Regions from separate parts of the Streptomyces sp. R-07 genome, predicted to be linked through region 2. Evidence: riboswitches for the same ligand, from Rfam matches in the RefSeq annotation. Region 2 holds a riboswitch; the other holds the start of a gene.

Region 1 (11,619 bases), 600 kb from region 2:
TCGACATCTGTCTCGTACGGAAGCTCGGGGTGCCCCACCAGCCGGAGCTCGCGATGGGGGCGCTCGGGGAGGGCGGCGTGCGGGTGCTCAACGAGCGGGTGCTCAGTGAGACCCGGGTGGACGACCGCGCTCTCGCCGCCGTGGAGGAGCGGGAGCACGCCGAGCTCGAGCAGCGCTCCCTCCGCTACCGCGGCAGCCGGCCGTCCGTGCCCCTCGACGGGCGGACGGTCGTCGTCGTCGACGACGGGCTGGCCACGGGCGCCACGGCACTGGCGGCCTGCCGGGTGGTCCGCGCCCGGGGCGCCGCCCGGATCGTCCTCGCGGTGCCGGTGGCACCGCGGGGCTGGACGGCGCGGCTCGGCGGTGAGGCGGACGAGACCGTCAGCGTGCACGCACCGGATCTGTTCTTCGCGATCGGGCAGTTCTACCAGGACTTCTCGCAGACCCCGGACGCCGAGGTCATCGCCTGTCTGGACCGGAGCAGAGCCGCACGCGACCCCGTCGTGCAGGACACGGACGTGCGGATCCCGATCACCGGCGTCACCCTCGCCGGACGGCTCGCGGTCCCCGAGAACGCTGCCGGCATCGTCCTGTTCGCCCATGGCAGCGGCAGCAGCCGGCACAGCCCCCGGAACCGGGCGGTCGCCGCGGCGCTCAACCGGGCGGGCCTGGGGACGCTGCTCTTCGACCTGCTGACCGAGACGGAGGCGACGGACCGGGCGCACGTCTTCGACACCCCGCTCCTCGCCGGGCGGCTCGCCGGTGCCACGGATTGGCTGGCGGGACGTCCCGAGAGCACCGGACTCCCGCTCGGTTACTTCGGCGCGAGCACGGGAGCGGCCGCCGCGCTGTGGGCGGCGGGCGATCCCGCGTCCCCGGTGAGCGCCGTCGTCTCACGCGGTGGCCGGCCGGACCTCGCGGCCGACCACCTGGCCCGGGTGCGCGCCCCGACGCTCCTGGTGGTGGGCGGCGCGGACGCGCTGGTCCTGGACCTCAACCGGCGGGCCCTGGCGCTGCTGCGCTGTGAGAACCGGCTCGCCGTGGTGGGAGGCGCCGGGCACCTCTTCGAGGAGCCGGGCGCCCTGGAGGAGGTGGCGGACCTCGCCACCTCCTGGTTCACCGAGCACTTCCGGGAGCACGCCCGGCGTGAGGGGGACTAGTACGCGCTGTCGACGTTGTCGATGGAGCCGTAGCGGTCGGCCGCGTAGTTGCAGGCGGCGGTGATGTTGGCCACCGGGTCGAACAGGTCCATGGACGTGCCGGGCACGTGGTAGGCCAGGAAGGTCGGCTCGATGACCTGGAGCAGACCCTTCGAGGGGGTGCCGGCGGCCGCGTTGGAGTCCCAGAGGTTGATGGCCTGGGGGTTTCCGGAGGACTCGCGCATGACGTTGCGGAGGATCCCGTCGTAGGAACCGGGGATGCCGCGCTGGCCCATGATGGCCAGCGACTCCCGGATCCAGCCGTCGAGGTTGTCGGCGTAGTTCGTGGCGGCGGCCGGGGCCGCCTTCACGGCGGCGGGAGCGGCGGCGACGGCCGGAGCGGCCTGCGCGGCGGAGGCGCCCGAACCGGTGGCGACGGCAGGGGCCGCCGGCCGGCGCTCGGAGCGGCTCGCCCGCTCGGTCGTGGCGGACTTCTTCGCCTTCGCCTGCGTGGGAACGGGCTTCGCGGAATCCCGACGAATCGTCAGTTCGAGACCCGGGTGAATGAGTGACGGATTGTCACCCACGACGCTCTTGTTGGCACGGTAAAGGCTCTTCCAGCCGCCCTGAATTCCCTTCTTGTGGGCGATCAGGGAAAGCGAGTCACCACTCACCACGGTGTACGAGCGCGCGGCGGCCGGGGCCGTGGGGGCCTTGGCCGCGGCCGGCGCGGAGTGCGCGGCGAAGGACTGGACCGCGATGTCCGGGGCCGCGGACACGGGCGCGGCGCCGGCGACGGCCGGGGCGATCAGCGGCAGGGTCAGTGCGGCGCCACCCGTGCCGACCAGGGCGAGGCCGCGGGAGACGCTGCGGCGGGGACGGCGGTGCTTACCGTGAGCAGGCATGACGGTTTCCTCTCCGGCGCCTGCGGGGTGAGCTGTCGGGTTCGGACGGGAGATGTCCGGCCGCGCGCACGCGGCTGCACCCCGAGCCGTTCCGGATTCCGGACCGGCGTATTCGTGGGTCCCCCGCTCCTGCCGTCGGGTGAAAAGGGAGGTTTACCGAGCGGCGGCAGGATTGGGCGTTCCGCTCGAATGGAGGTGACCGTAGGCCAGTAATGCGACGGAGAACAAGGGGAGTGAACCCCGGGACTCGGTAAATGGATCACGGAATTAGGGGAATTCAAGATCGATGCCGTTCTGGAGGCGTCGAACTTCCTTGCCGGGTACGGGGTGGGGGAACGCTCCGCCGGGTGCGGCGTCCGGGGAAGTGAGTCGCGTCACCCGGAGGGTAATGTCCGAATATGAGGCGTAATTCCATTGGTGCTTAAATGGGTAGATAATTCATGTGATGCGGTGTTCGTCGCCACGTGGAGGGGCGACTCACCCTGTGGGGGTAAAAGTCGCAAAACCGACATTTGTCTTGAAAGATGGAGGGAGTCGACCCCAGGAGCCACTCGCATGTCGCCCTCCACCTCCTTGCTCAGCCCCGATTCCCTCGACCAGGAGGCCGCCGCCCTCTACGAGAGCGCCACCTGGCAGCGGATCGTCACCGACTGGACCACCCGTGACGATCCGGCGCCGGAAAGAGGGAGCTGGCGCGAGCTGCTCAGCGTGCCGGTGGACCGGCTCGTGGCCGACGCGCTCGCCGCCCTGCCGCCGAACCTCCCCGCCGAGCGCCGTCTCCCCGGCCGCCTCGGAGCCGTACTGCCGGACCGGCTGCACGCCTGGCGCCGCATCGGTCAGGCCGAGCTGCGCCCCTCGGTCCATCTCGGGTACGCGCGCGAGGTGCTGACCGAGTGGGGCTGGCAGAACGCCCCGTACAAGCTGCGTGACGTACGAGGCGCCCGGTGTGTCTGCGGCGCCCTGCTCGCCGCCCACCGCCTCGGCTACGGCAGCGCGGACACCATGAACGAGGCGGCCGCGTGGATCATGACCGAGCTGCGGTCGCAGGGGTGGCACGGGTTGATCGGGCCGTGGAACCGGGCCCCCGGGCGGACGGCCGCCGACGCGGTGGGCCTCCTCGACGCCACGCTCCGCCGCGCCGCCCACGCCGGCCGCTGACACCACGCCCGCGTGCCGGGCGGCGACCGGAGGGCCGCCGCTCGGCACGCGGGGGAGGGGAACAGCCACTGACGCCCGGGCCGTGGGGGAGGGCTCGGCCGCCGGCCCCGGCCCGCGGGAGACGGGGATCAGCCGCTGACGCTCGGGGCTCCGGTCTCGATGTGGCCGGTGTACCGGCGCGACCAGGTGCCGTCGATGTCGGCCAGGATCGTGAAGTCGTACCAGCCGCCGTTGTAGGCCACCGCGTTGAAGAAGTCCTCGCGGCTGGAGTTCGCGGGCACCGCGTACGTCCACGGACCGTCCGAGCGGTAGGCGTTCGAGCGGATCGTGAAGGTGACGGGACCGGCCGAGGCGTTCGTCATCTTGAACCACAGGGCCGTCTTGCCCGTCCCCGCGTCGGGTGCGAACCGGGCCGCCACCTCGACGGCCTTGCCGGCTTTGGACGCGTCCCCGATGAACCGGCGCAGGAAGCGGTTGGGCCCCATCATCGAGATGTCGTACTTCCCCGAGCCCGACCCCAGACCGATGTTGAAGTAGTCGGAGGCCGTGCCGCCGGGGTCGACGGTGTACTGCCAGGCGGCCGTGTCCCGGTACTGGTGCGGGTGGATCGAGAAGTGCGCCGACCGCTTGGCCTCCGCGCCCTGGTTGGTCATCGAGAACCAGGCCAGGATCTTGCCCGCGGCACCGAACTCGAAGCGGTCGAGGTTGCCGTTCACCTGGTACGGCAGGGCGCGCGCCGGGCGGGTGCCGGACTCCTGCGCGGGCAGGGCGTTGTTCTGGGGAGCCGGGTTCGGCAGCGGGCCGCAGGTGGCCTGCCCGATCACCTTCGCCGTGGAGGGAAGGCCGGCGGGCACTCCGTACACCGGGTTGGCGAAGTCGAAGACCCCGGTCAGATCGCCCGTCACCTTCCGCCGCCAGGCGCTGATGTTGGGACAGGTGGCCGGGGTGCCGAGGGCGGCCGTCCAGGTCTCCATGAAGCGCAGCACGGAGGTGTGGTCGAAGACCTCGGAGCTCACCCAGCCACCCCGCGTCCACGGGGACATGACAATCATGGGGACGCGGAAGCCCAGGCCGATCGGCACGCCGTCGAGGTACTCGCCCGCGGTGCCCGGAGGGGCGACCGGCGGCGGCACGTGGTCGAAGAAGCCGTCGTTCTCGTCGTAGTTGAGGAACAGCACCGTCGAGTCGAACACCTCGGCGTCGGCGGCCAGCGCGCGGTAGACGAGGTCGACGAAGTGCGCGCCGTCCCCCGGGGGAGCGTAGGGGTGCTCCGAGAAGGCCTCGCTCGCGACCACCCACGACACCTGCGGCAGGGTGCCCGCGAGGACGTCGGCGCGGATCGCCGCGGCGATGTCGTCCGGCGTCGAGCCGGCCACCTTGGGGACCGAGCCCATGCCCCGGTCGTACAGCGGGTCGCCGGGCCGCGCGTCGGTGAACTTCTTGAAGTACGCGAGGCCGTTGTCGCCGTAGTTGTCCTGCGCGTTCTGGTAGACCTTCCAGCTCACCCCGGCGCGCTGGAGCGCCTCGGCGTATGTCTCCCAGGTGAGGCCCGACTCGTCGCCCCCGTCCTTGCTGGAGGCGTCGATCTTCCCGCTCCACAGGAAGGTGCGGTTGGGACCGGTGGCGCTCAGGGTCGAGCAGAAGTACGCGTCGCAGACCGTGTACTGGTCGGCGAGCGCGTGGTGGAAGGGGATGTCCGCACGGTCGAGGTGGCCGAGCGATCGGGTGTTGCCCACGCCCGTGACCCAGTTGTCCATCCGACCCTTGTTCCAGGCCGCGTGCTGCGAGGTCCAGCTGTGCGGCAGGTCGCCGTTGCACTGCGCGAGGGTCTCGCCGTCGACGCCGCCGGCGGGCGGGGTGTCGCTGAGCTTCCAGGGGTACTGGCGGCCGCCCCAGTTGGGCTGGTTGAACGTGCCCCAGCCGCCGGGCAGGTTGCCCGCGGCGCGGTCGCCGAACCCCCGCACGCCCTTCAGGGTGCCGAAGTAGTGGTCGAAGCTGCGGTTCTCCTGCATGAGGATCACCACGTGCCGGACGTCCGTGAGGGTGCCGGTCGCGGCGCTCGCGGCGGCGGACGCCCGGCCCGGCGGCAGCGCGGCCCCCGCCATGAGCCCCGCGCCGATTCCGACGAACCCCCTGCGGCTGATGGGAATCATGCCCCGCCTCTCCTGTCACGGTGTGCCCCAGCGGCACGTCGGAGACATGATGGGGGAGGCGAGCTTAAAGGTATACAGCTGCGCGGTAATTACTGCATGAACACACAAAGGCCGAGCGATACAAGGCCTTTGATTGGTCCGCTATCAGACCAATGCGTCAGACAGTGAGGACCTTCACCCCTGCTTCGGTGAGCTGCGCAACCGCCTCCGGGGCGATGCCGCTGTCGGTCACGAGCACGTCGATCCGGTCCAGACCACAGATCCTCGCGAACGCCCTGCGGCCCATCTTCGACGAGTCGGTCACCACGACGACCCGGCTCGCCCGCTCCGCGAACAGCCGGCTGATGCTCGCCTCGTCCTCCTGGTGCGCCATCACGCCGAGCTCGGCGTCCACTCCGTCGACACCGAGCACCACGACGTCGAGCACGACCTCGTTGAGCACCCCGACCGTCAGCGGACCCACCAGCTCATAGGTCTGGGGGCGGGCGACGCCGCCGGTGGTGACGATCTTGATCTGCGGGCGCACCGCCAGTTCGCCCGCGATGTTGAGCGCGTTGGTGACCACGGTCAGCGCCGGCCCGGCCGCCGCCCCCGGGGTCTCGGCGCGGCCGCTCGCGAACCGCAGTGCGAAGGCCCGTGCGACCTCCGTCGTCGTCGTGCCCCCGTTGAGTCCCACGACCTCGCCGGGCGCGACCAGATCGGCCACCGCCTCAGCGATCCGCCGCTTCTCCGCCGCGTGGCGCGTCGACTTGTACCGCAGCGGAAGCTCGTACGAGACGCCGTGCGCGACCGCTCCGCCCCGCGTCCGCACCAGCAGCTGCTGCTCGGCGAGCTCGTCGAGGTCCCGGCGGATCGTGGCGGCGGAGACGACGAGCGCGGTCGCCGCCTCCTCCACCTCCAGCTTCCCCGAGGCCGCCAGCAGCTCCAGGAGCGTGTTCCACCGCTCGTGCTTGGACATGAGTCCCTCCCTCCACCGGGGTCGCGCCCGCATGCCCACCCCGCTCGTGCGCGCGTCTGATTCTAGCCGCCGGAGGGCGCGGGATCTGGAAAGGGGATGCATGTTTCTGCTTGAATGGGCATGTCTTCAAGCATCTTCCATCATCATCGCGCACTCTTCTTGCAAGGAGATCGTCATGACCACCACCCGCACCGCCGTGGAGATCGCCTCCCAGCCGGCGACCTGGCGCCAGGCGGCCCGCACCCTTTCCCAGCACGTCGCGGCCCTGCCCCGACGCGGCGAGCGGGTCGCGGTGATCGGCTGCGGAACCTCCTGGTTCATGGCGCTCGCCTACGCGGAGCTGCGCGAGTCCGGCGGACACGGGGAGACCGACGCCTTCGCGGCCTCCGAGTTCCCCTACGGCCGCCGCTACGACCGGGTCGTCGCCATCACCCGCTCCGGCACCACCAGCGAGGTCCTCGCCGTCCTGTCCCGGCTGCGCGGCACGATCCCCACCGGCGCGATCACCGCGGACCCCACCACACCGGTCATGGACCTCGCCGACGAAGTCGCCGTCCTCGACTTCGCCGACGAGGAGTCCGTCGTCCAGACCCGCTTCGCGACCACCGTGCTCGCCCTTTTCCGCGCGCACCTGGAGACCGAGGACGCCCTCCCGCAAGGACTGGCCACCGTCGAGGAGGCCGCACGCGACGCCGAGCAGGCCCTCACCTCCCCGCTCGACGAGAGCGTGCGCACGGCGGAGCAATTCACCTTCCTCGGCACCGGCTGGACCTACGGACTCGCCCTGGAGGCCGGCCTGAAGATGCGCGAGGCGGCCGGCGCCTGGACCGAGGCGTACCCGGCCATGGAGTACCGCCACGGCCCCATCAGCATCACCGGCCCCGGCCGGGTGACGTGGGGCTTCGGCGCCCTGCCCGCCGGACTCGCGGACGAGGTGCGCAAGGTCGGCGGCACCCTCGCCGAGAGCGACCTCGACCCGCTCGCCGACCTCGTCCGCGCCCAGCGCCTCGCCGTCGCCGTCGCCGAGGCCCAGGGGCTGAACCCGGACACCCCCCGGAACCTGACCCGTTCCGTCGTCCTCACCGACGTCCATGCCTGACCACCGCCCCGCACCCGCCCACCACCCGGGAGAAGCATCATGCCGCTGACGCCCACCGACGAGATCGTCCGCCGCGCCCGCGCGGCGGGCACCGGGGTGGGGGCGTTCAACGTCCTCCAGCTCGAACACGCCCAGGCCATCGTGGCCGGCGCCGAGAACGCCGACCGCCCGGTCGTCCTCCAGATCAGCGAGAACACCGTCCGCTACCACGGCGCCCTGGAGCCGGTCGCGCTCGCCTCCCTGGCCATCGCCCGCGCGGCCAAGACCCCCGTCGCCGTCCACCTCGACCACGCCGAGAACCCCGACCTCGTCCGCGAGGCCGTCGCCCTCGGCCTGGGCTCCGTCATGTTCGACGCCTCCAAGCTCCCGTACACGGAGAACGTCGCCGCGACCCGCGAAGTCGTCGAGTACTGCCACAGCCACGGCGTCTGGGTCGAGGCCGAACTCGGAGAGGTCGGCGGCAAGGGCGGCGCCCACACCCCGGGCGTGCGCACGGACCCCGAGGAGGCCCGCGCCTTCGTCGCCGCCACCGGCGTCGACGCCCTCGCCGTCGCGGTGGGCAGCGCCCACCAGATGGTGACCAGGGACGCCGTCCTCGACTTCGACCTGATCGCCCGCCTGCGTGCGGCGGTCGACACCCCGCTCGTCCTGCACGGCTCCTCGGGCGTCTCGAACCCGGACCTCACGGCGGCGATCACGGCGGGCATGACCAAGGTGAACGTCTCCACCCACCTCAACAAGGCCTTCACCGAAGCCGTCCGCGCCCACCTCGCCGAGCACCCCACGACCGTCGACCCGCGCCACTACCTGAACCCCGCCCGCGCGGCGGTGGCACGCGAGGTCGCCCACCTCCTCGCGGTCCTGTCACCGTGAGGGTCGTGACGCGCTGACCCCGCCCGCTCAGACCTCCTGAAGCGCCGTCAGGAGGTCCCGTACGGCGGGCAGGGCCAGGGAGGACTCCCGTACCGCCGCGTGGATCGAGCGCACCGGCTCAGGACCGCGGACCTTGCGGACCACCACGTTCGGGTGGCGACTGCCCAGGCCCATCAACGGGATCAGGCTGATCCCGAGACCGGCCGCGACGAAGCCCTGCGCGGTCGCGTACTCCTCGCACTCCACCGCGAGGTCCGGGGTGAACCCGGCCGCCGCGCACGCGTCGAGGACCGCGTCGAGACAGGGCCCAGGGCGTTCGCTGCCGACCCACGGTTCGCCGGCCAGGTCCACCAGGTCCACCGCGCCGCGGCGGCCGGCGAGTCGGTGGCCCCTGGGCAGGACCGCGCGGTACGGGTCGTCGACCAGATGAACGAGCCGGAGACCGTCGCCGGACGTCCCCGGGCCGCTGCCCCGGGGCCGTACGAGGAGGGTGAGGTCCGCCTCCTCGTCGGGCGCGCCGTCGGCGATCCTCAGATCGACCCGTACGCCCGGGTGTTCCGTACGGAAACGTGCCAGGGCGGGCGCGACCAGGTCGGCGCCCGCCGTCGCGAAATAGCGGACCACGATCTGCCCGGTGCGGCCCGCGCGGAGATCCGCGAGCGCCGTCTCGGCCTCGGCGACCTGACGGCCGATGACGGCGGCGTGCTCGGTGAGCAGCCTCCCCGCGGCGGTCGGCCGCACGCCCCGGCCGAAGCGTTCGAGCAGCGCGATGCCGGCCTCCTTCTCGAGGACGGCGATCTGCTGACTCACTGCGGAGGGGGTGTAACCGAGGTGCCCGGCGGCGGCGGTCACGGAGCCGCTGGTGACGACGGCCCGGAGCACCTGCATGCGTCTCACGTCCAGCATGTAGCAGAGCTTAACGCTGGATGCACGATCCTTCGCTTGTCCTGTCGGCCGATGCCCGGGACCGTGGACGGCATGACATCGGCGATACGCATGGGCGTGCTGGCCCTGCTCTGGGGCTCCGGCTTCCTCTGGATCAAGATCTCCCTCAACGAGGGCCTCACCCCGGGGTGGATCACCTTCGTACGGTGCCTCCTCGGCGCGGCGGTCCTCCTAGCCCTCGCGTACGGAGCCGGGCAGCGGCTGCCGAGGGACCGCGGCACCTGGGGCCGCCTCGTCGTAGCCGCCCTCCTCTGCAACGCCCTGCCCTTCCTGCTCTTCTCGGTCGGCGAACAGACCGTCGACAGCGGAGTGGCGGGCGTCCTCAACGCCACCACCCCGCTCTGGTCCCTCCTCATCGGCCTCGGCCTCGGTACGGAACGCCGGCCGCACGCCGCCCGGCTGGGCGGACTCGCCCTCGGCTTCACCGGCGTCCTGCTGATCTTCGCGCCCTGGAGCGCGGGCCCGGGCCTCATGACCTGGGGCGCGCTCGCCCTGCTCGGCGCCTCGGCGAGCTACGCGGCGGCCTTCGCGTACATGGCCCGCCGGCTCACCGACCGAGGCACCGCACCCCTGGCCCTCTCCGCCGCGCAGCTCATCGCAGCGACCGCCCTCAGCACACCCGCCCTGACGGCCGGCGGCCCGGCGACGGTGACCGCGACGGGACTGCTCGCGCTCCTCGTCCTCGGCGTCTTCGCGACCGGGCTCACCTTCCACCTCAACTACCGCATGATCGCCGAGGAAGGCCCCACCAGCGCCGCGACCGTCGGCTACCTGCTGCCGGTGGTCTCCGTGACCCTGGGCGCCCTGATCCTCCACGAGCCGCTCACCGCACGGGTGGTGACGGGCATGACGATCGTCCTCACCGGCGTGGCCCTGACCCGCCTGCGGCCGAGGGCCGGTGGCGGCGGCGAAGGCGTTCACACGAGGTCCGTGACCGTGTCCGACCCGTCTTCCCGCCTTCCGGAGCATTCCAGGAGCTAGTCGTTCCGCTCGGCGACGAAGAGGGGGATCTCCCGGTCGGTCTTGCGCTGGTAGGCGGCGTAGTCCGGGAACGCGGCGACGGCCCGTTCCCACCAGGCCTGGCGCTCCTCGCCCGTGACCAGGCGGGTCTTCATGTCCCACGCGCGCGTGCCGTCCCGCAGTTCGATCAGCGGGGCGGCGACCAGGTTGTGGTACCAGACCGGGTGCTTCACCGCGCCGCCGTTGGACGCGACCAGCGCGTACGCGCCCGCGTGCTCCACCCGCATGAGCGGGGTCTTGCGGAGCTTGCCGCTCCTGGCGCCGCGGTTCGTCACCAGGACGACGGGGAGGCCTCGCATCGTCGTGCCCTCGGTGCCGCCGGACGATTCGTACAGCTCGACCTGGTCGCGCACCCACGTCGACGTGCTGGGCTCGTACTCGCCTTCGAGGGGCATGGTGTGCGTCCTTTCGGATGGCGTCCGGCGTCACCGGCCTGCTCATGCCGACGCTATCCGACAGGCCCGGCGGTCGGCGGTCACGACCGGGGGAGTGTCAGTACCGGCTCGTAGGGTGGTTCCTGACGACAGGACAGCGGCGCGACACGGGGAGAGAGCGACATGCGGGAATTGTGGCTGGCGCAGGAGCGGGCGTACATCCGGTGGATCGACCTGCCGGGCGAAGGCCCCGTGCGGGTCTTCGTCCACGGGCTCGGGTGCACGGCGGCCTCCGACTTCGCCCACATCGCCTGTCGTCCCGCGCTCGGCGGCAACCGGGCGCTCCTGGTCGATCTGCTCGGCCACGGGCTGAGCGACCGGCCCGCGGACTTCGACTACCGCATGGAGTCCCAGGCGGCGGCGGTGGCCGCCGTCCTCGACCACGTCGGTGTCGCGGGGGTGGACCTCCTCGGGCACTCGATGGGCGGTGCCGTGGCGATCCATCTGGCGGCGGCCCGCCCGGACCTGGTCGCCCGGCTCGTGGTGGCGGAGCCGAACCTGTACGCGGGAGGAGGGGCGTTCAGCTCGCCGGTGGCCGCCCAGGAGGAGGACGTGTTCGTCGCGGTGGGGTTCGCCCGGATGCTCGCCGCCACCGACCGCCCCGACTACGCCGCCCGGCTGCGGCTCGCCGACCCGCGGGCCGTCCACCGCAGCGCGGTCGCCCTGGTGGAGGGCAGCGTGCCCGCGCCGGGTGACCTGCTGGCCGGGCTCGCGGTGCCCCGGACGTTCCTGGTCGGGGAGCTGAGCCTGCCGGACGCCGACGCGGAGAAGGCGGCCGCGTTCGGCATCCCGGTGATCGAGGTGCCAGGCGCCGGGCACAACCTGATGCTGGACAACCCCGACGGCTTCGCCACGGCCCTCGCCCGCGCGTTCGCGGACGACCCGTCTGCCCCGGTTCCCGGCCACGGTAGAGCCTGATCCGGCCACCTGTTCCG
Region 2 (8,406 bases):
CGGGTAGTGCGCGAAGTTCAGACCGTTCCCGGCGCCGATCTCGACGACCCGGCCGGAGAGCCCGGCGAGCAGTTCCGTCCGCAGGGCGCCGAGCCCGCCCCGCGTGTCGGCCGACACGCTGAACCGGGCGTAGAACCGGGCGAACAGCGGATGGTGGACGCGAGGAGCGCGGGACGCCGGACGGTTCGGAGCCATCGGTGCCGCCCCTCAGCCCGTCACGAAGCAGAACTCGTTGCCCTCCGGGTCCCGCATGACCTGGAAGGACCCCTGCTCGTCGGTGACGAGCCCGCCGACCGTGACCGCCCCCAGCGGCAGCACCTCATCGGCCGCCCGTGCCGGATCCGGCACCTCCAGATCGAGATGCAGCCGGTTCTTCGCCGCTTTGCCCTCCGGAACCCGCTGGAAGGCGATCCGTACGAACTCCGGCGGATCCACGTACGACCAGTCGGCGCTCCGGTCGACGGGTTCGCCGCCGAGGAGGCCGGCCCAGAAGCGGACGAGCGCCGCCGGAGCGGCGCAGTCGAAGACGATCTCCTGAACGTGTGCGCGCATACCGTCAGCCTACGGAGATGCGCGCACGCCGTCAGCCTACGGAGAGCGGTGCCGCCTGCGCTCCCGCGAACGCCTCCGCGTCCCACGTGCCGCCGAGCTCCGGCCCCAGCCAGCCACCCGCCGCCGCCCGGAACTCCGCCGGGTCGAGCGCCCCCGACCCCTCCGGTACGGCTCCGAGCAGCGGAGCGCCCGCCGCCTCCGGCAGGTCCGCGAGATTGCAGCGCGCCGCGAGGTCCGGCGCGTCCGGCCAGCTGCCGACGACCACGCCCAGCTGCTCGATCCCACGGGCCCGCAGCGCCTCGGCCGTCAGGGTCGTCGAGTTGAGCGTCCCCAGACCGGCCGGGGCCACCACCAGGACCGGCGCGCCGAGCAGCGCGGCCGCGTCGGCGAGCGTGCCGCCCTCCTCGTCGAAGCGGACGAGCAGCCCGCCCGCGCCCTCCACGAGCACCAGGTCGTGCTCGGCGGCCAGCTTCCGGGCGGCCTCGGCGACCTCCCGGGGGCCGACCGGCGCCATCCCGGCCCGTCGGGCGGCCGTCCCCGGGGCCAGCGGCTCCGGGAAGCGGCCGAGCTCGGCGGAGGCCGCGGCGCCCGAGAGGCGTACGACCTCGTCGGCGTCGCCCTGGTCGTCCGGCCCGACACCCGTCTGCGCGGGTTTCAGGACGGCGACGGAGCGGCCGGCGGCGGTGGCCACGGCGGCGACGGCCGCGGTGACGATCGTCTTGCCGATCTCCGTGCCGGTGCCGCTGATGACGATGATGCGCATGGGGTGTCCTTCCTTGTTCGGTGCGAGGCCTGAGGGTTCAGGCGCGGAAGCCTCTGGCGCCGGCACGGGCGCCGTTCCGTTGTGCCCACCCTCCCCCGAGCTCTCCGCTCCGCTCGAGCAGGGGGGACCCCCATCGCCCTGGGGGCACCTCCCGGACGAAGTCTGGGGGAGGAACGCATGCCACAACGGGGTGGGCACCCCTGTCAGCCTGCTGCCGCAGCCGCCCGTACCGCCGTGCAGATCCGGGCAAGGTCCTCGTCGCTCGTCACGTACGGCGGCATCGTGTAGATCAGGTCGCGGAACGGGCGCAGCCACACGCCCTCCCGGACCGCCGCGCGCGTCGCCGCCGCCATGTCGACCTCGTGGTCGAGCTGGACGACGCCGATCGCGCCGAGCACCCGCACCTCGCGGACGCCCGGCAGGCCGGCCGCCGGGGCGAGCCCGTCCCGCAGACCCGCCTCGATCCGCTTGACCTCGCGCTGCCAGTCCTGGGAGAGCAGCAGGTCGATCGAGGCGAGGGCGACCGCGGAGGCGAGGGGGTTGCCCATGAAGGTCGGCCCGTGCGCCAGGACCGGGACCTCGCCCCGCGAGATCCCGTCGGCGACGCGGCTCGTGCAGAGCGTCGCCGCCATCGACAGGTAGCCGCCGGTCAGCGCCTTGCCCACGCACATCACATCGGGGGAGACGCCGGCCTGGTCGGCCGCGAACAGCGTGCCCGTCCGCCCGAACCCGGTCGCGATCTCGTCGAACACGAGCAGTACGTCGTGCGCGTCGCAGGCCTCCCGCAGCACCCGCAGGTACGCCGGGTCGTGGAAGCGCATGCCGCCCGCGCCCTGCACGACCGGCTCCACGACCACCGCGGCCAGCTCGTGCGCGTGCTCGGCGATCCGGGCGCGCAGCAGCTCCGCGTACGACTCCTCGTACGCGGCCGGCGGCGCGTCCGTGAACACCTGCCGCTGGAGCACTCCCGACCACAGCTCGTGCATCCCGCCCTGCGGGTCGCACACGGACATCGGCTGCCAGGTGTCCCCGTGGTAGCCGCCGCGCCAGGTGAAGAGCCGCTGCTTCTCGGGGCGGCCCAGTGAACGCCAGTACTGCAGGCACATCTTGGCGGCCACCTCGACGGAGACCGAGCCCGAGTCGCTGAGGAACACGTGCCGCAGCGGTTCCGGGGTGATCTCCACGAGCCGGGCGGCGAGCCGGACGGCGGGCTCGTGGGTGAGCCCGCCGAACATGACGTGGCTCATCTTCTCCAGCTGGCCGCGCACCGCCTCGTTGAGCACGGGGTGGTTGTAGCCGTGGACCGCCGACCACCACGAGGACATGCCGTCGATCAACTCGGAGCGGCCCTCGACGGGTTCGGCGAGCCGGAGGCGCACACCGGACGCGGACGCGACGACCAGCGGCTCCGCACGGCCCGGCATGGGGCCGTACGGATGCCAGACGTGCGCCCGGTCCAGGGCGAGGAGCTCGTCGTTACGCATTCGGCGCGAGGTCCGTGCCGGCGCCCCGGCGGCGCACCGCCACCAGGTCGGTGCGGGCCTCGTTCGCCCGGGGCTCTTCGGCGACGGGCGCCGCGTGACCGCCGCAGGGACCGCAGCCGCCGGCCTCCTCCGCGTGCCCACCGCAGCCCGCGCCGTCCGCGGAGGCCTCCGAGCCGCAGCCCGCCGAGGCCATCGAGCCGCAGCCACCCGTCGCACCGGCCGCCGCGAGCGCGTCCGCGCGGTGCTTCGGCAGCGTGGTCGTCCCCGCGCCCTCCACCTCGAAGCCCGCGTCCGCGATCATGTCCAGGTCGGCCTGGCCGGCCTGGCCCTCGCTGGTCAGGTAGTCGCCGAGGAAGATCGAGTTCGCGATGTTCAGCGCCAGCGGCTGCATCGAGCGCAGGTGGACCTCACGGCCGCCGGCGATCCGCACCTCGACGTCGGGGCAGACGAACCGGACCATCGCGAGGATGCGCAGGCAGCGCTGCGGGGTGAGGTTCCACTCCTTGGCGAGCGGGGTGCCCTCGAACGGGATCAGGAAGTTGACCGGCACCGAGTCCGAGTCGAGCTCGCGCAGCGCGTAGACGACGTCGACCAGGTCCTCGTCGGTCTCGCCCATGCCCGCGATCAGACCCGAGCACGCCGACAGACCGGCGGCGTGCGCCTTCTGCACGGTGTCCACACGGTCCGCGTAGGTGTGGGTCTTGGTGATGCCCTCGTACGTCGCCTCGGACGTGTTCAGGTTGTGGTTGTACGCGTCGGCGCCGGCGTCCCGCAGCCGCTCCGCCTGGCCGTCCGAGAGCAGACCGAGGCAGGCGCACACCTCGACGCCCTCGTTCTGCTCCTTGATCGCCTCGATCGTCTTCCCGACGCGCTCCACGTCCCGGTCCGTCGGACCACGGCCGCTGGCCACCAGGCAGACCCGCTTGGCACCGCCCGCGACACCCGCCGCCGCGGCCTGCGAGGCCTCGTCCGGCTTCAGCCACGTGTACTTGAGGATCTCGGCCTTCGAACCGAGCCGCTGCGAGCAGTACGAGCAGTCCTCCGGGCAGAGACCGGACTTCAGGTTGACCAGGTAGTTGAGCTTCACCCGGCGCCCGAACCACTGACGGCGCACCTTTCCGGCGGCCGCCACCACATCGAGCAGTTCGTCGTCGGAGGTCGCCAGGACGGCGAGCGCTTCTTCACGGGTCGGCAGCTCGCGCCGCAGCCCCTTCTCCACCAGCGTGTTCAGCAGGTCCATAACCGCAGATCCTTGCCTACCGCCCACCCCCGGGCCAAGGAGGATCCGAACAAACGCCTCCGATCGAGGTGTGTGGATGACCACATCACGACCTCGGCATCCTCCGGTTAGGGTCTGTGCGCTGCCTACAAAAGGATCGCCGCATGCCACGGGACGACGACGCACGGGCCGCGAGCCCGCGCCGCACCGCCTTCGACTGGACCGACGCCGAGGCGCGCCGCCGGGCCGAGGCCGGTCTCGTCCGGACGCTGCGGCCCCGGGCGGCCGAGTCGGACCTCCTGGACCTGGCGAGCAACGACTACCTCGGCCTCACCCGCCGGCCCGAGGTCACCGAGGCGGCGGCCGAGGCGGCCAGGCGCTGGGGCGCCGGCTCCACCGGCTCGCGGCTCGTCACCGGCACCACCCGGCTGCACACCCGCCTGGAGCGGGAACTCGCCGAGTTCTGCGGCTTCGAGGCGGCCCTCGTCTTCTCCTCCGGCTACACGGCCAACCTGGCCGCGCTCACCGCGCTCGGCGGCCGGGACTCCCTGATCGTCTCCGACGCCTCCAACCACGCCTCGATCGTCGACGGCTGCCGCCTCGCGCGCGCCGAGGCCGCCGTCGTCCCGCACGCCGACCCCGAGGCCGTCGCCAAGACCCTCGACGCGCACCCGGGGCGCCGCGCGCTGGTCGTCAGCGACTCCGTCTTCTCCGTCGACGGCGACAAGGCCCCGCTCCCCGCGCTCGCCGAGGCCTGCCGCGCGCACGGCGCCGGACTCGTCGTCGACGACGCCCACGGCTTCGGCGTCCTCGGCGACGGCGGCCGGGGCGCCCTGCACGAGGCCGGGCTCGCGGGCGACGAGGACGTCGTCGCCACCCTCACCCTCTCGAAGTCCCTCGGCAGCCAGGGCGGCGCCGTCCTCGGCCCGGCCCGGGTGATCGAGCACCTGGTGAACGCGGCCCGCACCTTCATCTTCGACACCGGGCTCGCCCCGGCCGCCGCAGGCGGCGCGCTGGCGAGCCTGCGCCTGATCGCGGCCGAGCCGGGCCTCGCCGAGCGGGCCCGTACCGTCGCCACCACCCTGCACCGGCTCCTGACGGACGCCGGCCTCACCGCGGCCCGGCCCGACGCGGCCGTCGTCTCGGTCCGCGCGCCCTCCCCGGAGGCGGCGCTGCGCTGGGCGGCGGACTGCCGCGAACAGGGTCTGGCGGTCGGCTGCTTCCGGCCCCCGTCCGTCCCCGACGGCATCTCGCGGCTGCGCCTCACGGCCCGGGCCGATCTGACGGACGCGGAGATCGGGCGAGCGGTGGAGACGATCCTGCGGACCGCGCCGGCGGTCTGACGGACCGTCGGGAGGTCCAAGGGCGTTCACGGGCACCAGAGTTCACCGCTTCGGGCGACAGATGGGGACAAATCTTGGTGGAACGCCTGCCGGGGCGGCACCATCGGTGGGACTCTGACGCGAAGCGCGATCCGGGGCGCAGGCTCCGGCGGGAAAGGGACAGGGTCGCCATGGCAGACCACCAGGAAGCATCCGTCACGCTGCCGAGCGATCCCGCGTCGGTCCCCACGGCCCGGCGGTTCGTCGCGGAGGTCCTCGACGGGTGGGGCCTCGACGGGGTCGACGACCTGGCGGACGCGATCCGCCTGATGGTCTCGGAACTGGCCACCAACGCCGTCCTGCACACCTTCGGCCAGTCGCCCACCTTCACGGTCGACGTCCGCCTGGAGCGCGAGGAGCACCTCCACATCGGCGTCACCGACAGCCACCCGCGCTGGCCGCGCCGGCTCCCGGCGGCGGTCCAGCAGGACAACGGCCGGGGCATGGTCATCATCCGCTCCCTGGCGGCGGAGGCGGGCGGCCGCCTCTCGGTCACACCGACCGAGGAGGGCGGCAAGACGGTCTGGATCACCCTTCCCTGGACGGCGGCCCCGCTCGCCCGTCGCTAGCGGGCTCTTCGTACCATCGCCCGATGAGTACCTACGAGGGGATCCACCCCACCGTCCCCGTCCGGGTGGGCGAGCGCGAGGCGGAGATCGACGAGCGGCTCGCGCCCGCGATCGAGGCGATCTGGCGCTCCGGCTTCGACACCTGGACCTGCTGTCAGGACGTCGGCGAGTCCAATGAGAGCTGGGTGGAGAAGCTGCCGCACATGGCGGCGTACGTGGAGTCGCGGCGCGGCTGGATGCTGATCGACTTTCCCGTCGACAGCGGCCTCGCGTTCCTCTCGGCCGTGGCGAACGCCGGCCCCCGCGACGACTTCTACGTCCGGATGACGCACTGGGCCGCCCCCGACGCGTGGCAGGTGGGCATCAAGCCTATGGACGCGGCGATGTTCGACGAGGAGCAGCCCTCGCGCTTCCGTCCGCAGCTCCTCGACGTGAACTTCCCCGGGTACGACCTTCCGGAGCTGACCCGGCGGCTCCACGCGCACGTGGCCGGCGAGCAGGTCCCGCCCGGGCCCGTCGACTGGAGCAGCGTGGGCCGCTGACCCCCTAGGGGGTGAGGGGTCCGGCGGCGCCACCGCACCCCTCACGGACGGACCGCTACGGCTGCCGGATCATCGGACGCGGCCGTAATAGACCTTCGACGTCCAGATCTTGTCGAGCTTCACCCAGGATCCCGTCTTGGGCGAGTGCCAGATCTTGCCGCTGCCGGCGTAGATGCCCACGTGGTAGACGCTCCCGCCGGAGTGGAAGAAGACCAGGTCCCCCTTCTGTCTGCTGGACGCGGAGATGTGCCGGGTCTTGTTGTACTGCTGCTGCGCGGTGCGGGGCAGCGACTTGCCCGCCTTCTTGTACGCGTAGAGCGTCAGACCGGAGCAGTCGAACCGGGTGGGTCCCGTGCTCCCGTACCGGTAGGGGGCTCCCTTCTTGGACGCGGCGACGCTCAGTGCCTTGTTCGCGTATGTCGTCGCTGCCTGGGCCTCGGGTGCCGCACCTGGTGCGAACATCGTGCCGCCGACGGCGGCGAGGGTGAGAGCCGAGACGGCTCCGGCCCGGGACAGCAGGGACGGGACGTGCATCTGCGCAGTCATGCGCAACCCTTCGTCAGCCGCCTGCGAAGGATGACCTGTCGGGTTCGGGCTGGCGAAGATGCCCGGCCGCGGCTGCGGCTTCACCCCAAGGGACGGCCCCGCTGCGGAAACAGCGCGTACGTCCCGTACTGCTCGGGTCCTCCACTCCTGCCGATCCACTCCTGTCGACCAGACATCCGGGACAGCGGCAGGACTCGGCGTCCGCCCGGACCGCCCCGCCGCGGATGGCGGGGGCTTGTCGTCGACAGGGATCTTGACCCACGACATGGGCGAAAACCGAGCTGAAACGGCGATATGTGAGGCTCCTCACGACTGATCCATACGGGTGGACAGACAGCCTTTGTGATCTTCGGAGGTTTGGCCTACGAGCCCCGCACCAGCGGCGGAACGCCCCATTCCGCCAAATGCGTACACCTGTTGCGCAACTCACCCCGCGCATATGTCGACTCGTCGACTACGCCGAACGGGGGAGCGATTCTGCGATCCGTGTCGGCCGTCCGGACCTCGACACGACATGCCGGAATGTCAACTCGCCCGTGTCCGCGGGACGGTGACGCGGTCGGCCCGGCGCTCACCGTCCAACACCCGCAGGGCGCGCGCCAGAGTGTCCGTGTGCACCTCGCTCTCGCCCCGCATATGCATGAGCGTCAGAGCCTCGCGCAGCGCCTCCGCGCGTCCCACCAGGGCCTGCGCCGCTCGTAGGGCCCCATAGGTATGCGTACCCCTGGATGGGTTGATCTTCCCCAGGAGGTCGACGACTTCGAGGTACGCGTCGATCAACTCGCCCTCGGCCCGCGTCAGCGCGGGCAGCGGCGGCAGCTCGGGCACCACGGCCGGCTCACCGCGCCGCGCCGGCGTCGCGCCGGCTCGTGATCACGTGGTCCACCAGGCCGTACGCGACGGCCGACGGCGCGTCCAGGACGGTGAGGCGGTCGATGTCGGCGTCGACCCGCTCCTCGCTCTGCCCGGTGTACTCGGTGAGCATCCCGGCCACCAGGGCGCGCAGCCGGAGCAACTCGCGCGCGTGGATGTCGAGGTCACTCGGCTGCCCCTGGAGGGGCTCGTCCATGGCCGGCTGCCGGAGGGTGATGCGGGCGCCGGGGAGGACGGACCGCTTGCCGGGGGTGCCGGCGGCGAGCAGCACGGCGGCGGTGGACGCGGCCTGACCCAGGCAGGTGGTCTCCACGTCGCAGAAGAGCGACCGCATCGTGTCGTGGATCGCGGTCATGGCGGTGATCGAGCCGCCGGGGGAGTTGATGTAGAGCGCGATGTCCTGGCCGGGGGCCGCGTGGTCGAGGTGCAGGAGCTGGGCGATGACGTCGTTGGCCGAGGTCTCGTCGATGGGTGTG

What was found. Region 2 has a riboswitch for cyclic di-AMP ahead of ACN9M0_RS04080 (C40 family peptidase). Riboswitches for the same ligand answer to the same signal wherever they lie in the genome.
Region 1: linked by a shared signal. The riboswitch ahead of ACN9M0_RS01515 (LysM peptidoglycan-binding domain-containing protein) and the one ahead of ACN9M0_RS04080 (C40 family peptidase) in region 2 are both predicted to bind cyclic di-AMP.

The regions. Positions count from the first base shown of each region.
Region 1 is NZ_CP183978.1:275,755-287,373, reverse strand. Features, by position in the region: gene ACN9M0_RS01520 (phosphoribosyltransferase family protein) at 1-1,160, shown strand, start outside; gene ACN9M0_RS01515 (LysM peptidoglycan-binding domain-containing protein) at 1,157-2,044, opposite strand; cyclic di-AMP (ydaO/yuaA leader) riboswitch at 2,047-2,205, opposite strand; gene ACN9M0_RS01510 (DUF6197 family protein) at 2,600-3,202, shown strand; gene ACN9M0_RS01505 (phosphocholine-specific phospholipase C) at 3,331-5,355, opposite strand; gene ACN9M0_RS01500 (DeoR/GlpR family DNA-binding transcription regulator) at 5,513-6,313, opposite strand; gene ACN9M0_RS01495 (SIS domain-containing protein) at 6,489-7,412, shown strand; gene ACN9M0_RS01490 (class II fructose-bisphosphate aldolase) at 7,452-8,285, shown strand; gene ACN9M0_RS01485 (LysR family transcriptional regulator) at 8,313-9,191, opposite strand; gene ACN9M0_RS01480 (DMT family transporter) at 9,264-10,211, shown strand; gene ACN9M0_RS01475 (nitroreductase family deazaflavin-dependent oxidoreductase) at 10,208-10,645, opposite strand; gene ACN9M0_RS01470 (alpha/beta fold hydrolase) at 10,808-11,602, shown strand.
Region 2 is NZ_CP183978.1:874,107-882,512, reverse strand. Features, by position in the region: gene ACN9M0_RS04120 (class I SAM-dependent methyltransferase) at 1-195, opposite strand, end outside; gene ACN9M0_RS04115 (VOC family protein) at 208-552, opposite strand; gene bioD (dethiobiotin synthase) at 584-1,315, opposite strand; gene ACN9M0_RS04105 (adenosylmethionine--8-amino-7-oxononanoate transaminase) at 1,519-2,799, opposite strand; gene bioB (biotin synthase BioB) at 2,792-4,039, opposite strand; gene ACN9M0_RS04095 (8-amino-7-oxononanoate synthase) at 4,183-5,361, shown strand; gene ACN9M0_RS04090 (ATP-binding protein) at 5,532-5,969, shown strand; gene ACN9M0_RS04085 (hypothetical protein) at 5,993-6,511, shown strand; gene ACN9M0_RS04080 (C40 family peptidase) at 6,581-7,057, opposite strand; cyclic di-AMP (ydaO/yuaA leader) riboswitch at 7,061-7,182, opposite strand; gene ACN9M0_RS04075 (hypothetical protein) at 7,583-7,888, opposite strand; gene ACN9M0_RS04070 (ATP-dependent Clp protease proteolytic subunit) at 7,896-8,406, opposite strand, start outside.